2 regions of the Agromyces chitinivorans genome follow, and region 2 is predicted to be linked to the other one. Evidence: riboswitches for the same ligand, from Rfam matches in the RefSeq annotation. Region 2 holds a riboswitch; the other holds the start of a gene.

Region 1 (7,326 bases), on a different contig from region 2:
ACGATGCGGTCGAGCTGTGCGGGCGTGAGGGTGGTCATGCGGCCTCCGGGAGGGCGCCGAGCGCGGGGTCGCGGTCGGGGTGGTCGAGTCGGTGGTGCGCGCCGCGCGACTCGCGACGGGCGAGCGCGGCGTCGACCGTGAGGCGTGCGAGCAGCAGCAGGTTGGCGTCCTCGAGACCGGCCCGGTCGTCGGCGGGGTCGGCGTGCCGGCGATCGGCCCAGGCGTCGAGCACGGCGGATGCCTCGGACAGCCCCGCGCCGGTGCGCTCGAGTCCCGCGCGCGACCACATCAGCTCCTGCAGGGCGGCTCGCGTGCAGGCGGCCGGAGCGGCGTCGGGGGCGGCGGTGTCATGGGGGTGGGCCGGCGTCCGGCCCGGGAACTGCCGCGGCGCGGTCGCCCCCGGGAACGGCTCGTCGAGCACGCGCGCCGCGCGATCGGCGAACACGGCCGCCTCGAGCAGCGAGTTCGACGCCAGCCGGTTCGCGCCGTGCACGCCGGTGCGCGCGCACTCGCCGACCGCGAAGAGCCCGGGCACGCTCGTGCGCCCCCAGAGGTCGGTGGCGATGCCGCCCATGGCGTAGTGCGCGGCCGGCGTCACCGGGATCGGCTCGCGCGACCAGTCGTACCCCGCGGCGCGCGTCGCCGCGTCGATGCCCGGGAACCGCCGGGCCAGGAACGCGCCGCCGAGCGCGGTGGCGTCCAGCAGTGCGGGTGCGCCGCCGTGGCGGCGCATCGCGGCGGCCACCTCGCGGGCCACGACGTCGCGCGGCGCCAGCTCGGCGAGCGGATGCCGCGACGGCATGAAGCGCTCTCCGGCGGCATCCCGCAGCACCGCCCCCTCGCCGCGCACCGCCTCGGAGACGAGCGGGGTGCCCGGGGCGGCGAGCGCCGTCGGGTGGAACTGGGTGAATTCGAGGTCGGCGACCCGCGCGCCCGCCCGCCAGGCGGCGGCGATGCCGTCGCCGGTCGCGACCGCGGGGTTCGTGGTGCGGCCGAAGAGCTGCCCGGTACCGCCCGTTGCGAGCACCACGGCGTCGGCCGGGCGGTCGACGAGCTGGCCGTCGACCAGGAGGCGCACGCCGCAGGCGCGGCCCCGGCAGGTGAGCACGTCGGCGAGCATCGCGTGCTCGACGAGTTCGACCGCGCGCGCGCGCACCGTGGCGACCAGCGCGCGCTCGATCTCGGCGCCGGTGGCGTCGCCGCCCGCGTGCACCACGCGCGCCCGCGAGTGCGCGGCCTCGAGCCCGCGCGCCAGGCCGGAGTCGTCGCGGTCGAACCGCGCGCCGAACCGGATCAGGTCGCGCACGCGCGCCGGTCCCTCCTCGCACAGCACGCGCACGGCGGCCGGGTCGCAGTGCCCGGCCCCGGCGCGCAGCGTGTCGAGCACGTGGGCGTCGACCGAGTCGTCGGGGAAGAGCGCGGCCGCGATGCCGCCCTGCGCGTAGCGCGTGCTGCCCTCGTCGAGCGCACCCTTCGTGACCACCGTCACGCGGTGGCCCGCGTCGGCGGCGCGCACGGCGGCGAGCAGGCCCGCGAGCCCGCTGCCGACCACGACCACGGCCGCCATGGTCAGTCCGTCGTGCCGGGGGAGGGCGCCGCGATGGCGTCGGAGACGCGCGTGCCGGCCTTCGCGACGGCGCCGGCGGGCGGCTTGGCCGCCAGCATCCGCTCGAGTGCCACCCGCGCGTGGCCCGCGACGTCCTCGGGCACGGTGATGGGGTTCACCGTGCGGCCCTCGACGAGCTCCTCCAGCACCCAGGCCAGGTAGCCGGGGTGGATGCGGTACATCGTCGAGCACGGGCAGACGACGGGGTCGAGGCAGAAGATCTCGTGCTCGGGGTGCTCGGCGGCGAGGCGCTGCACGAGGTTGATCTCGGTGCCGATCGCGAAGCTCGACCCCGCGGGGGCGGCGTTGATGGCCTTCACGATGAAGTCGGTCGAGCCGTAGCCGTCGGCCGCGTCGACCACGGGCATCGGGCACTCGGGGTGCACGATGACCTGCACGCCCGGGTGCTCGGCGCGCGCGGTCTCGATCTGGTCGACCGTGAAGCGCTTGTGCACCGAGCAGAAGCCGTGCCAGAGGATCACCCGCGCGTCGTGCAGCTCGTCCTCGGTCGAGCCGCCGAGCGGCTTGCGCGGGTTCCACATCGGCATGTGCTCCAGCGGCACGCCCATCGCCTTGGCCGTGTTGCGGCCGAGGTGCTGGTCGGGGAAGAACAGCACGCGCTGCCCGCGCTCGAACGCCCACTCGAGCACCGTCTCGGCGTTCGACGAGGTGCAGACGATGCCGCCGCGCTCACCGCAGAAGCCCTTGAGCGCCGCCGACGAGTTCATGTAGGTCACCGGGATGACCGGCACGCGGCCGTCGGCGTCGGGCTCGGTGCCGTAGACCTCCTCGAGCTGCTCCCAGCACTCCATGACGGAGTCGAGGTCGGCCATGTCGGCCATCGAGCAGCCGGCCGCGAGGTTGGGCAGGATCACGGCCTGCTCGGCGCCCGAGAGCATGTCTGCGGTCTCGGCCATGAAGTGCACGCCGCAGAACACGATCGCCTCGGCCTCGGGCTTCGCCTTGGCGGCGTTCGCGAGCTGGAACGAGTCGCCCACGAAGTCGGCGTGCCGCACCACCTCGTCGCGCTGGTAGAAGTGGCCGAGCACGACGACGCGGTCGCCGAGAGTCGCCTTGGCGGCCTCGATGCGCGCGTGCAGCTCGTCCTGCGAGGCCGTGCGGTACGACTCGGGCAGGTCGCCCTGGCGCGGCGAGCCGGTGGGGATCACGTCGCCCATCGACGAGCCGGGACCGTAGCCGATCGGCCCGCGGTCGAACTCCCACGGGCCCTTCGCGAGTTCGGGGGTGCAGGTCGCGCCGGCCTTCGACCCGGTCTGGATGAGCCGGATGCTGCGGTCGACGGATGCCGCGCGACGGGTCTCCACCTCGTCGCGGGCGGGGGGCGTTGCGATGGTCATGCTCTCATCCTCGGGTGGGGCAGGATCGGGTCGGACTCGACCCGATCGTCGTGCGCGCTGCGCAGCGCGCGGGTTCGGGCGAGCGGCCCGGCGTCGGCCAGGTCGATCGAGGCGTCGTACCGGTACAGCTTGGGCGGCCGGTGCGGGGTGCCCGACAGGCGCTCGCCGGTGTCGACGAGCGTGCCGGACGCTTCCATCGTGCGACGGAAGTTCGCGGGGTCGAGGCGGCGCTGCAGCACCGCCTCGTGCACCTCGCGCAGCTGCGCGAGCGTGAAGGTCTCGCCGAGGAACGCGTGCGCGATGCGCGCGTACTCCATCTTCGTGCGGAGCCGCCAGAGCGCGTACTCGACGATGCGGTTGTGGTCGAAGGCGAGCCGCCCGAGCGAGTCGGCGGCGCACCAGCGCACGTTCTCGTCGGCGGTGGCGCGCTCGGCCTCGTCCGACTGCACGAGTGCCCAGTACACGACCGACACCACGCGCCCGCCGGGGGAGCGTCCGATCGCACCGAACGTGTAGAGCTGCTCGAGGTACTTCGGCGCGAGGCCGGTCGTCTCGCCGAGGGTGCGCGCCGCGGCATCCGACAGCTCCTCGTCGTCGGGCAGCCAGCCGCCGGGCAGCGCCCAGTCGTCGAGGTAGGGGTCGCGCGTGCGGCGCACCAGCGGAATCCAGAGCGTGGGCAGTCCGGATGCCTCGTCGCGGCGCAGCGCGAAGATCACCGTCGACACGGCGAGGCGCGCGTCGTGCGTGCCCACGGGCTCCACCGGCATCCGCCCCACCCCCTAAGTGTCAGTCTGACTCGAAGACCGCGTCCATCTTAGTGTCACCCTGACCCGAACACAAACCGCCCCCGCGAACTTCCAGACCCGTCAATTCCCTGCGCTTTGGCGAGCCAGACCGCAGTTTCCTGACGGGTCTTGCGTGTCGGGTCACGTAGGTGGCTCGAGACCCGTCAGAAAACTGCGCTCCCAGCGGGGAGAGCGCAGCTTCTTGACGGGTCTCAGCGGGGCGGGGAACCAGGTCTGCCGCGTCTCTGGTCTTCAGGTGCGAGGCATGCGGAGTCGGCGTTCGATTCGCTCCACCGCGTCGCAGGAGGCCGTCGTCGTGAGCGTCGCGTCAACGTCGTCCGAGGTCAGGCGGATCATGTGCCAACCCGCGTCCTGGAGCCGTTCGATGCGTCGGATGTCACGACGGAAGCGTTCGCGCTCGCGATGCGTGTCGCCCTCGTACTCCACTCCGAGAAGGTCGTCCGGGTACGCGAGGTCGATCTCTGCGATGAGTTCGCCCTTCTCGTCGACGACTGGATGGTTCAGCACCGGCTCCGGCAATCCTGCACGGCAGAGCATGAGCCGAGCTTCGGTCTCCTTCGGTGAACGGGCGCCCGCGCGGACGTCGACGAGTGCATCGCGGGCGCGAGCCGCTCCGCGAAGGCGCGGCGTTCGCTCGATCGAACGCTGGAGCGCCTCGTCCTCGGTGAGGGCAGGGAGATCGCCGTAGGACCCGCGGGGCGACACCAAGTAGTCGCCGACCACGATGAGCTCGTCGACGGAGAGCATCCCGGCGAGGTGGCGCCAGGTGGTCGGAGCATCCGTCACCAGCAGGCCATCGACCTCGATGACCTTGGTGCATCGGCTCGACAGCTCGTGCCCGACGACCCCGCGAGTGCGGGGCCCGCGCCACTTCCCGACGCTCGAGACGTGGACACGCGGGTCTCGTTCCAGCCTGCGGGGGAGCGGACAGCCTAAGAGCAGTGCGGCCGTGGTGTGGCTGAAGCACTGACCCTCGGCGAGTCGCACCTGATAGGCCGACGCGAGCGGTGGTGCGTCTTGGGCGGACCGAACCCCGTGGAACGGAGCCACGATGTCGGGTGCGGCGAGCCGCCGATGTCCGACGCCGTGCTTCGCGGCATCCCCAGTCGTGAATGACACGCGGGACACGAGATCGGCGGGGAGTCGGCTCGGACTTCGCATGCTGACACTGTCTCCAACGAGCCGGACTTCGGCGGTGCCGCATGCGCACACCCCCCGAGAGGGTGCCCGTTCGCGCCTGTGGAGGACCTACCCCTGGTCGCCGATACAACGCCCGTCAAGAACCTGCGTTCTCAGCGCTGGGAGTGCAGGCTCTTGACGGGTCTCGAGACCACGGGGACGGGTCGTGCGCGAGACCCGTCAAGAAACTGCGCCATGAGGCGCGAGAGCGCAGGAGATTGACGGGTCTGGGGCCGGACCGGGCTCGCGCGCAGCGCGGGGCGAGGATTCCCGGATTCGGTTGGTAGGCTGTGCGCACAATCGCATATCGGGCCATCGACGCGTTGCGGGAGAGCCGGCTGGGCCGGCACCGAAGGAGCAAGCCTCCCCGCCAATCTCTCAGGTCACAGACCGCAGCGAGCAGGCCGCTCTGAAAAGCGGATGCCACGAGCATCCCGCCCACGGTGAAAGCGCACCCCACGGGGTCCGTGAAACTCTCAGGCACATGACAGAGGGGGAGTTCTCGACCGCGGCAGCATGCCGCGCGCGCCGTGCGACGACAGGAGAACTCCGTGACCGAACGCCTGAGCCCCCTCGATGCGATCCACCGCGCCGCCGGCGCGACCTTCACCGACTTCGCGGGCTGGCAGATGCCCGTGCGCTATTCGTCCGACCTCGCCGAGCACAAGGCGGTCCGCACCGCGGCGGGCATCTTCGACCTCTCGCACATGGGCGAGATCGTGGTCGTCGGGCCCGAGGCCGACCGCGCGCTCGACTACGCGCTCGCCGGCAAGCTCTCGGCCAGCGCCGAGGGTCAGGCGAAGTACACGCTGCTGCTCGCGCGCCACGGCGGCGTGATCGACGACCTCGTGGTCTACCGCACGGGGGCCGACCGCTTCCTCGTCGTCGCCAACGCCGCCAACGCCGCCCACGTCGCCGACGAGCTGCGCGCCCGCACGGCGCCGTTCGACTGCGAGGTGTTCGACGAGTCCGACGACGTCGCCCTTGTCGCGGTGCAGGGGCCGAAGGCCCTCGAGATCCTCACCACGACGCCCGGCTTCGGCATCCAGGGCGACGGCAACGACCACGACGACTTCGTGCATGCCGTCACCGGAATGAAGTACTACCGCGCCGTCGCGGCCGAGTTCGCCGAGCAGCCGGTGCTCGTCGCGCGCACCGGCTACACGGGCGAGGACGGCTTCGAGCTCTACGTCTCGCCCGACCAGGCGCCCGCCCTCTGGGAGGCGCTCGTCGAGGCCGGCGAGCCGCTCGGGCTCGTGCCGGCGGGCCTGGCCAGCCGCGACACGCTGCGCCTCGAGGCGGGCATGCCGCTCTACGGGCACGAGCTCACCCGCGACACGTTCCCGGCGCAGGCGGGGCTCGGGCGCGTCGTCGCGCTCGCCAAGGAGGTCGACTTCGTCGGCCGCGCCGCGAGCGAGGAGGGGCCGGCGGCGGATGCCCCGGTGCTGGTCGGGCTCGCGAGCGAGGGCCGCCGCGCGGGCCGCGCCGGGTACGCGCTGTTCGACGGCGAGGGGGCGGATGCCTCCGAGGTCGGCGTGATCACGAGCGGCGCGCTGTCGCCCACGCTCGGCCACCCGATCGCCATGGCCTACGTCGCTCCGCGTCACGCGGCGACGGGCACCGCGCTGTATGTCGACGTGCGCGGCACGCGCATCGCCGCATCCGTCGTCGACCTGCCCTTCTACCGCCGCGAGCAGTAGCCGCGCCGTCCGGCGAACCCGCCACCCACCACGAACCGCACCGCCCACCGAGCACCGCGACCCACCGATCCGAGGGGAACCCCATGACCGACCTGAACGACCTGAAGTACACGAGCGACCACGAGTGGGTGCTCGTCGACGAGGATCCCGCGGAGGGCGTCGACGCGGGCGGCGTGGTCGTGGGCATCACCGCCTACGCCGCCGAGAAGCTGGGCGACGTCGTGTTCGTCGAGCTGCCCGCGGTCGGCACGGCCGTCGCCGCAGGCGACGTCGTGGGCGAGATCGAGTCGACGAAGTCGGTGGGCGAGCTCATCTCGCCGGTCGACGGCACCGTGACCGAGGTGAACGAGCGCGCGGTCGAGGAGCCCGAGCTGCTCAACAGCGACCCCTTCGGCGACGGCTGGCTGATCAAGGTCACGGTCGCGGAGATCCCGGCGGACCTGCTGAGCCTCGAGCAGTACCGCGAGGTCACGGGCGAGTGAGCGGCACGTACGACCTCGACGCCTTCGGCCGTCGCCACATCGGCACGACCCGCGACGACCAGGCGCTGATGCTGGCGACCCTCGGCTACGACTCGCTCGACGCGCTCGTCGACGCGGCGGTGCCGAGCTCGATCCAGATGCGCGAGGTCATCTCCTCGTCCATCCCCGAGGCCGCGACCGAGCGGCAGGCGCTCG
Region 2 (7,326 bases):
TGCAGAACACCGAGGCGCCGGTGGAGTTGATCGCCGTGAACGCCCAGGCGACGGACTACGTCGTGCTGGCCGAGGAGGGCATCGACTCGATCGACGACCTCGAGGGCCAGCTCATCGGCGTGAACACGCCGGGCTCCGCGGGCGACACCATCATGAAGCTCGCACTCGAGGCGGAGGGCTTCGACATCGACTCGCCCGAGTACGTCGTCATCGGCGGCACGAGCGCCCGAGTCGCGGCGCTGCAGGCCGGGCAGGTGCAGGCGACCGTCGCGCACCTGGTCAACGCCGAGGCCGCGATCCAGGCGGGCCCGTTCACCGCGCTGCTCTACTGCGGCCCGGCGCTCGGTCCGTACATCCAGACGGGCCTGATCGCCTCGACGGAGTTCACCGAGGGCAACCCCGAGGCCGCGCAGGGCGCGGTGGACGCGATGCTCGACGCGCTGCGCTGGGCGGCGACCGAGAAGGAGGAGTACATCGAGCTCTCCTACGAGGTCGACACGGAGAGCTCCGACGAGCTGCGCCAGTCGGCGTACGACCAGTTCGTCGACATCGACTTCTTCGCCGTCGACGGCGGGCTGGACGACGAACTCGTCGACAACTGGATCCAGACGTCCATCGACGCCGGGGACTTCGACGCCGCGACCATTCCCGACAAGAGCGAATGGCTCGACAGCACGTTCGTCGACAACTACCTTGCCGAGAACGGCCGGTTCTGAGACAGGAACGGAGAACCACTCAATGCTGAGCGTCGTCAATCTCTCGAAGAGCTACGACCCCGAGAAGCCGCCGATCCTGGCGAACTTCAACCTCGAGGTCGGGGCCGGGGAATTCGTATCACTCCTGGGTCCGAGCGGCTGCGGGAAGACGACGGCACTGCGCATCGTCACCGGACTGCTCCGGCAGTCCGGTGGCGAGGTGCAGGTGGACGGTCGGGTCAGCGAGGGTCCCTCGCGCGACAAGGCCATCGTGTTCCAGAACTTCAACCTCTTCCCCTGGAAGACCGCGCTCCAGAACGCCGCCTACGGCCTGGAGGTGCAGGGCGTCGGGAAGAAGGAACGCCTCGAGCGGGCAGCCGAGTACCTCGACCTGGTCGGTCTCGGCAGTCGCAAGGACCACTTCCCGACGCAGCTCTCGGGCGGGCAGCAGCAGCGCGTCGGTCTCGCCCGGGCGCTCGCCATCGAGCCCAAGCTCCTCCTCATGGACGAGCCGTTCGGTGCGCTCGACGCGCTCACCCGCGAGCAGTTGCAGGGACTCCTGCTCGACATCGTCGCCGACCGCGGGCTGTCCGTGCTGTTCGTCACGCACTCGATCGACGAGGCGATCTACCTCTCCGACCGGATCGTGGTGATGGGCGTCGACCCCGGGCGCGTGATCGCCGACCTCCCGGTCGCCATCGACAAGCCCCGCAAGGACGGGCACTGGCGCGGCACCGAGCAGTACGGCCAGCTGCGCGACGAGTGCTGGAACCTGCTCCAGTCGCAGATGCAGGTGGGTGCGAAGCTGTGACCGACGTCCGCGACGCGGCGCGCACGAAGGCGGTGCTCATCCCCGACGACGAGCCCGTCACCTCGCGCGTGCAGCGCGTCCTCCGGAGCCCCTGGACGATCCGCGCGCTCTCGCTGCTGCTGTTCCTCTCGGTCTGGGAGTACTTCGGGCGCGACATGCCGCTGGTCATCTCGAGCCCGTCGGCGATCGCCCAGGCGGCGGTCGAGAACTTCGTCCCCGACATCCTGCCGGCGCTCGGCGAGACGCTCCGCGGCCTGTTCGCGGGCATGGCGCTCTCCGTGGTGGTCGGCGTGCCGCTCGGACTGCTGATGTCGTTCAGCAAGGTCGTCGAGATCGCGCTGGCGCCCTACGTCTACGCGCTCTACTCCACGCCGCGCATCACGCTCATCCCGGTGCTCGTGCTCTGGCTGGGCATCAGCTTCGAGATGCGGGTGGGCATCGTCTTCCTCGGTGCGGTGTTCCCGATCCTGCTGAACACCTACCTCGGCGGAAAGGAGGTGCCGCGGGGACTGCTCGACGTGGGCCGCGCGTTCCGCGCGTCGCCGTTCAAGGTCTACCGGAGCATCATGCTGCGGTCGAGCCTGCCCTACGTCTTCAGCGGGTTCCGGCTCGGTCTCGGGCAGGGGCTCACCGGCGTCGTCCTCGCGGAGGTCGCGACCTCGGCGGGCGGCATCGGCAACCTGATCACGCTGTACGCCAAGTACTTCCAGATCGACGCGATGTTCGTGGCGATCGTGCTGCTCGGCCTCATCGCCGTCGTGATCCAGGAGTTCATGGCCCGGCTCAACGTCCGGTTGACCGAGCCGTGGAACCATGCACATCGCCGATCGTGGCTGACCCGGATCAAGGGGGTGCGCCAATGAGCGCCCAGACCGAGGCCGCGCAGGCGCACCTGCGCCGTGCGTCGCGCAAGAACCGCTTCACGAGCACGCCCGTCGGGCAGTGGAGCATCCGGGTCGGCATGCTCGTGTTCGTGCTCCTGCTCTGGGAGTTCACCGCCAAGGACATCAACCGGGCGCTCACCGCGCCGCCGTCGGAGATCTTCGTGGCGGCGTGGGACCAGTTGTTCGTCACCGGCGTCGTCTGGGGGCCGCTGCTCACCTCCTTGCTGCTGCTCGTCGCGGGCCTCGCCACGGCACTCGCCATCGGCCTGCCGATCGGCATCGCGATGGGCCGGTGGAAGCCGGTGGCATTCGCACTCGACCCGTACGTGACGTTCCTGTACTCCCTGCCGCACGTGGCACTCGTGCCGCTCATGATCATCGTGCTCGGCTTCGACTGGCAGTTCCGGTACGCGTACGTCGTCCTCTCCGCGGTCTGGCCGGTGATCATCAACACCATGGCCGGCGTCCGGGCGGTCGACAAGGCGCTCATCGACGCCGGCGTCGCCTACACGGCGAACGAGCGGCAGATCATCCGCGGCATCGTCCTGCCCGCCGCCTCGCCGTTCATGGTGGCCGGTGGCCGCCAGGCGTTCGCGGAGGCGTGGTCGGGCGTGATCGTGGCGGAGATCACGTCGACGCTGGTCGGCGTGGGCGGCATGATCGAGCTCTTCGCGATCGAGTACCTCACCGCGCAGATGTTCGTACCCATCTTCATCATCATGATCATCGCCGTCGCGATCCAGGGACTCGCGGCGTGGGCGCAGCAGAAGCTCACGCCGTGGCAACCCGGTCGCGGGGCGTTCGAATGACCCCGGGAGGCGTGGGCGTCCGCCCGCCCCGCCGTCCCGGCCGCATCAGCATCAGCATCAGCACGATCGAGGAGGACTCGTGACCGACACCCTGACGACCCATTCGATGCCCGGACGCGGTGACGCGGAGGCGGTGCCCTTCGACGACCGCGGCGACGCGCCGACCGGGCTGCGCCGGTGGCTCGCGGAGATGGATCGGCTCGGCGAGCTGCGCGTGGTGGAGGGCGTCGACGCCGAGGCGAGCATCGGCCACGTCTCGGAGATGCTGCACCACACCGAGGACTCGCCTGCGGTGCTGTTCGACCGCATCCCGGGCTACGAGCCGGGGTGGCGGGTGCTGGTGAACTCGCTCGGCAACCGCGCGCGACTCGCGGCGACGCTCGGGCTCCCCGCCGACATCGGCACGTTCGCGCTCTGCGACGCGTGGGGCCGGCACCTCGACGAGGCCGTGCCGCTGCCGACCGAGGAGGTGGCGGAGGGCCCGATCACCGAGAACGTGATGACCGGCGACGACATCGACCTGTGGAAGTTCCCCACCCCGCTCTGGCACCCGGAGGACGGCGGCCCGTACATCGGCACCGGCTGCGGCATCATCACGCGCGGCCGCGACGACGGCATCGTGAACATGGGCGCGTACCGCGTGCAGGTGCACGACGAGCGCACCACGGGGCTGTACATCTCGCCCGGCAAGCACGGCCGCCTCCACCGCGACGGCTACTTCGACAACGGCGAAGACATGCCCGCCGTGATCGTCGCCGGGCTCGATCCGCTGCAGTTCATGGCGAGCGGCCTCGAGATCCCGAACGGGGTGAACGAGCTCGAGTGGGTCGGAGGTGTGCAGGGCAGCCCGATCCCGACCATAACCGGCCGGTTCACGGGCCTGCCGATCCCCGCCGACGCCGAGATCGCGATCGAGGGGTTCCTCCGCCACGACAAGGAGCGCATCGAAGGGCCGTTCGGCGAGTGGACGGGGTACTACGCCTCGACCGCGCGACCCGAGCCGGTGTTCGAGGTGAGTGCGGTCTACTACCGCAACAACCCGATCATCCTCGGCTGCCCGCCCGAGAAGCCGCCCTACGAGGCCCAGCGGTTCCAGCAGTACGGCCGCAGTGCCAATCTCAAGCGCGAGATCACGGCCGCGGGGATCCCCGGCGTGACCGCGGCCTGGACGCACAGCGTCGGCGGCTGCCGGCTCTTCAACGTCATCGCGATCTCCCAGAAGTACCAGGGGCACTCGCGGCAGGTCGGCACGGTCGCGGCGCAGGTGCGCCAGGCCAACTACCTCGGTCGCATCGTGGTGGTGGTCGACGACGACATCGACATCACCGACCTGCACGAGGTGATCTGGGCGGTCTCGACGCGGGCGGATCCGGAGCGCGACACGATCATCCTCACCGGGGCGCTGAGCGGACACCTCGACCCCGCGATCCATCCCGATCGCAAGGGCACGAACTCGCGCATGATCATCGACGCCACCCGGCCCTACGAGTGGCGCGACCGGTTCCCACCCGCGATCGGGCCCTCGACCGAGGTGAAGCAGTACACGCGCGACACGTGGTCCTGGATCCTCGGATGACGCGTCCGGCCGAACCGGCGGTCGGGTGCGCGCGATGAGGGTCACCCGTCACGGTCATGCGGCGCTGCTCGTCGAGTGCGACGAGGTGCGGATGCTGCTGGATCCGGGGTCGTACGCCGACGAGTCGGCGTTCGCGCTCGAGGGGGTCGACGTGGTCGCCGTCACGCACGCCCACGCCGACCACTTCGATCCCGACCGGCTCGCCGCGCTGCACGCGCGCAATCCGAACGCGGTGCTCTGCGCACTGCCGGAGGTCATCGCGAGGGCGGGGGAGCGCTGGAGCGCGACCGTCGCGATGGAGGCGGGGCGGCACCTCGACCTGCCCGGGCTCACGGTGCGCGCGGTCGGCGGCACGCACGATGCCATCCACCCGGAGCTGCCCGTGCCGGGCAACCTCGGGTTCGTGCTCGCCGAGCGCGACGGGGTCTCGCTGTTCCATCCGGGCGATTCGTACGCGGCGGTGCCGGAGGGGGTCGACCTGCTGGCGGTGCCGATCGCCGCGCCGTGGGCGCGCCTCGGCGACACCGTCGAGTTCGTGCGTCGCGTCGCGCCGCGGTGGGTCCTGCCGATCCACGATGCGGGCCTGGCCCCGGTGTGGCGCCGGTACTTCTGGTCGACGGTGCTCGGCCTCGGCGGTGCCGAACCGGCGCCGGGGCTGGACGACGGGGTGATCGAGGTCGTTGCCTCGGGCGCGCGCTGACGCGCCGCGTGTTAGCGTGACGAACAGCGAACTGAATACCCGCATCGTGGCGGGAGAGCCCGCCGGGTCCGCCCGGGCGGCGCCGTAGGAGCAAGCCCCTCCCCGGGAATCTCTCAGGCACCCGTACCGCCACGACAGGGAACTCTGGAAAGCAGCAGGCCACGGTCTGCTCACCGACGGGGCAAGGCGGCGCGAGCCGCGCGAATCTCTCAGGTCATCGACAGAGCGGGGAGGAACCACCCGACGCCGGCGCGGCCGGCCCCGACCCGGGAGTTCCGATGACCCACCCTCCGACGACCGCAGCAGAGCGGATGCGGCCCGCAGCCGCGTCCCCGATCGCGGAGTCCGCGCCGATGCCGAGCGCGCTGGACCTGTTCACGATCGGCATCGGGCCGTCCTCCTCGCACACGGTCGGGCCGATGCGCGCCGCTCGCAGGTTCGTCGACGGCCTCGCCGCGGACGGGATGCTCGCGGAGGTCGCGCGCGTGCGGGTCGAGCTCCTCGGCTCGCTCGGTGCCACGGGGCGTGGGCACGGGTCGGATGCCGCGGTCGTCCTCGGCCTCGCCGGCGAGCACCCGGAGACGGTCGACGCGGCGAGTGTCGGCGCCCGGGTGGCGCGGGTCGCGGCGGAGCGGACGCTGCTGCTCGGCGGGTCGCAGCGCATCGCGTTCGATCCCGACGAGGACGTGGTCCTCCACCGCCGGAAGCGGCTGCCGGGGCACCCGAACGCCCTGACCTGCGAGGCGTTCGACGGCGCCGGCGCGACGCTGCGCACGGCGACGTACTACTCCGTGGGCGGCGGTTTCGTCGCCGACGACCTCGGCGGCCGCCCGACCGTCGTCGAGCAGCGCGCGGACGTGCCGTTCCCGTTCGCGTCCGGCGCCGAGCTGCTCGCGACGTGTCGAGCCGAGGGGATCGACATCGCGCAGGCGATGCTCGCGAACGAGTGCGCGCGGCGGCCCGAGGCCGAGGTCCGCGAGGAGCTGCTGCGGGTCTGGCGCGTCATGCGGGAGTGCGTCGAGCGCGGATGTTCCGCGGAGGCGGAGTTCCTGCCGGGATCGCTGCGCGTGCGCCGGCGCGCGCCCGGCCTCGCCCGGAAGCTGTCCGCGGCGGGCGAGTCGGGTCCGAGCGGCGCGATGGACTGGGTCAGCCTGTGGGCGCTCGCGGTCAACGAGGAGAACGCCGCGGGCGGCCGCGTGGTGACCGCGCCGACGAACGGCGCGGCGGGCATCGTGCCCGCGGTGCTGCACTACGCCGACCGGTTCGTCGGCGAGCTCGGCGACGACGCCGTGGTGCGCTTCCTGCTGACGGCCGCGGCCATCGGCCTGCTGCTGAAGCGCAACGCGTCGATCTCGGGCGCGGAGGTCGGCTGCCAGGGCGAGGTCGGCTCGGCCTGCTCCATGGCGGCCGCGGGGCTCTGCGCGCTGCTCGGCGGCACCCCGGAGCAGGTCGAGAACGCCGCCGAGATCGGCATCGAGCACCACCTCGGCCTCACCTGCGACCCGATCGGCGGGCTCGTGCAGATCCCGTGCATCGAGCGCAACGCCATCGCGAGCAGCACCGCGATCAACGCCGCGCGCATCGCCCTGCACGGCGACGGCACGCACCACGTCTCGCTCGACCAGGCCATCGCGACCATGCGCGAGACCGGCGCCGACATGAAGCGCAAGTACAAGGAGACCTCGCTCGGCGGACTCGCCGTGAACGTCATCGAGTGCTGAGCGCGGCGGGGCGGTGCCGCGCCGCGGCACCCGGAGACGCGAAGAAGCCCGGGCGAACCCGGGCTTCTCGTTCTGGTGGCTCCGACGGGCGTCGATCCCGTGACCTCACGATTTTCAGTCGTGCGCTCTA

The links. A riboswitch is a leader RNA that binds a small molecule or an ion and turns the genes downstream of it on or off. The one in region 2 is predicted to bind glycine.
Region 1: it holds a riboswitch for glycine, as region 2 does, so the genes downstream of both, gcvT (glycine cleavage system aminomethyltransferase GcvT) here and ABZK10_RS01835 (L-serine ammonia-lyase) in region 2, are expected to answer to the same signal.

What each region holds. Positions count from the first base shown of each region.
Region 1 is NZ_JBEPJZ010000002.1:811,742-819,067, reverse strand. Features, by position in the region: gene nadC (carboxylating nicotinate-nucleotide diphosphorylase) at 1-38, opposite strand, end outside; gene nadB (L-aspartate oxidase) at 35-1,567, opposite strand; gene nadA (quinolinate synthase NadA) at 1,570-2,964, opposite strand; gene ABZK10_RS16560 (NUDIX hydrolase) at 2,961-3,731, opposite strand; gene ABZK10_RS16555 (putative endonuclease domain-containing protein) at 4,002-4,493, opposite strand; glycine riboswitch at 5,266-5,352, shown strand; glycine riboswitch at 5,354-5,447, shown strand; gene gcvT (glycine cleavage system aminomethyltransferase GcvT) at 5,501-6,649, shown strand; gene gcvH (glycine cleavage system protein GcvH) at 6,733-7,131, shown strand; gene gcvP (aminomethyl-transferring glycine dehydrogenase) at 7,200-7,326, shown strand, end outside.
Region 2 is NZ_JBEPJZ010000001.1:372,805-380,130, reverse strand. Features, by position in the region: gene ABZK10_RS01865 (ABC transporter substrate-binding protein) at 1-716, shown strand, start outside; gene ABZK10_RS01860 (ABC transporter ATP-binding protein) at 739-1,506, shown strand; gene ABZK10_RS01855 (ABC transporter permease) at 1,503-2,369, shown strand; gene ABZK10_RS01850 (ABC transporter permease) at 2,366-3,199, shown strand; gene ABZK10_RS01845 (UbiD family decarboxylase) at 3,279-4,775, shown strand; gene ABZK10_RS01840 (MBL fold metallo-hydrolase) at 4,810-5,475, shown strand; glycine riboswitch at 5,516-5,614, shown strand; glycine riboswitch at 5,618-5,701, shown strand; gene ABZK10_RS01835 (L-serine ammonia-lyase) at 5,829-7,196, shown strand; tRNA gene ABZK10_RS01830 (tRNA-Phe) at 7,270-7,326, opposite strand, start outside.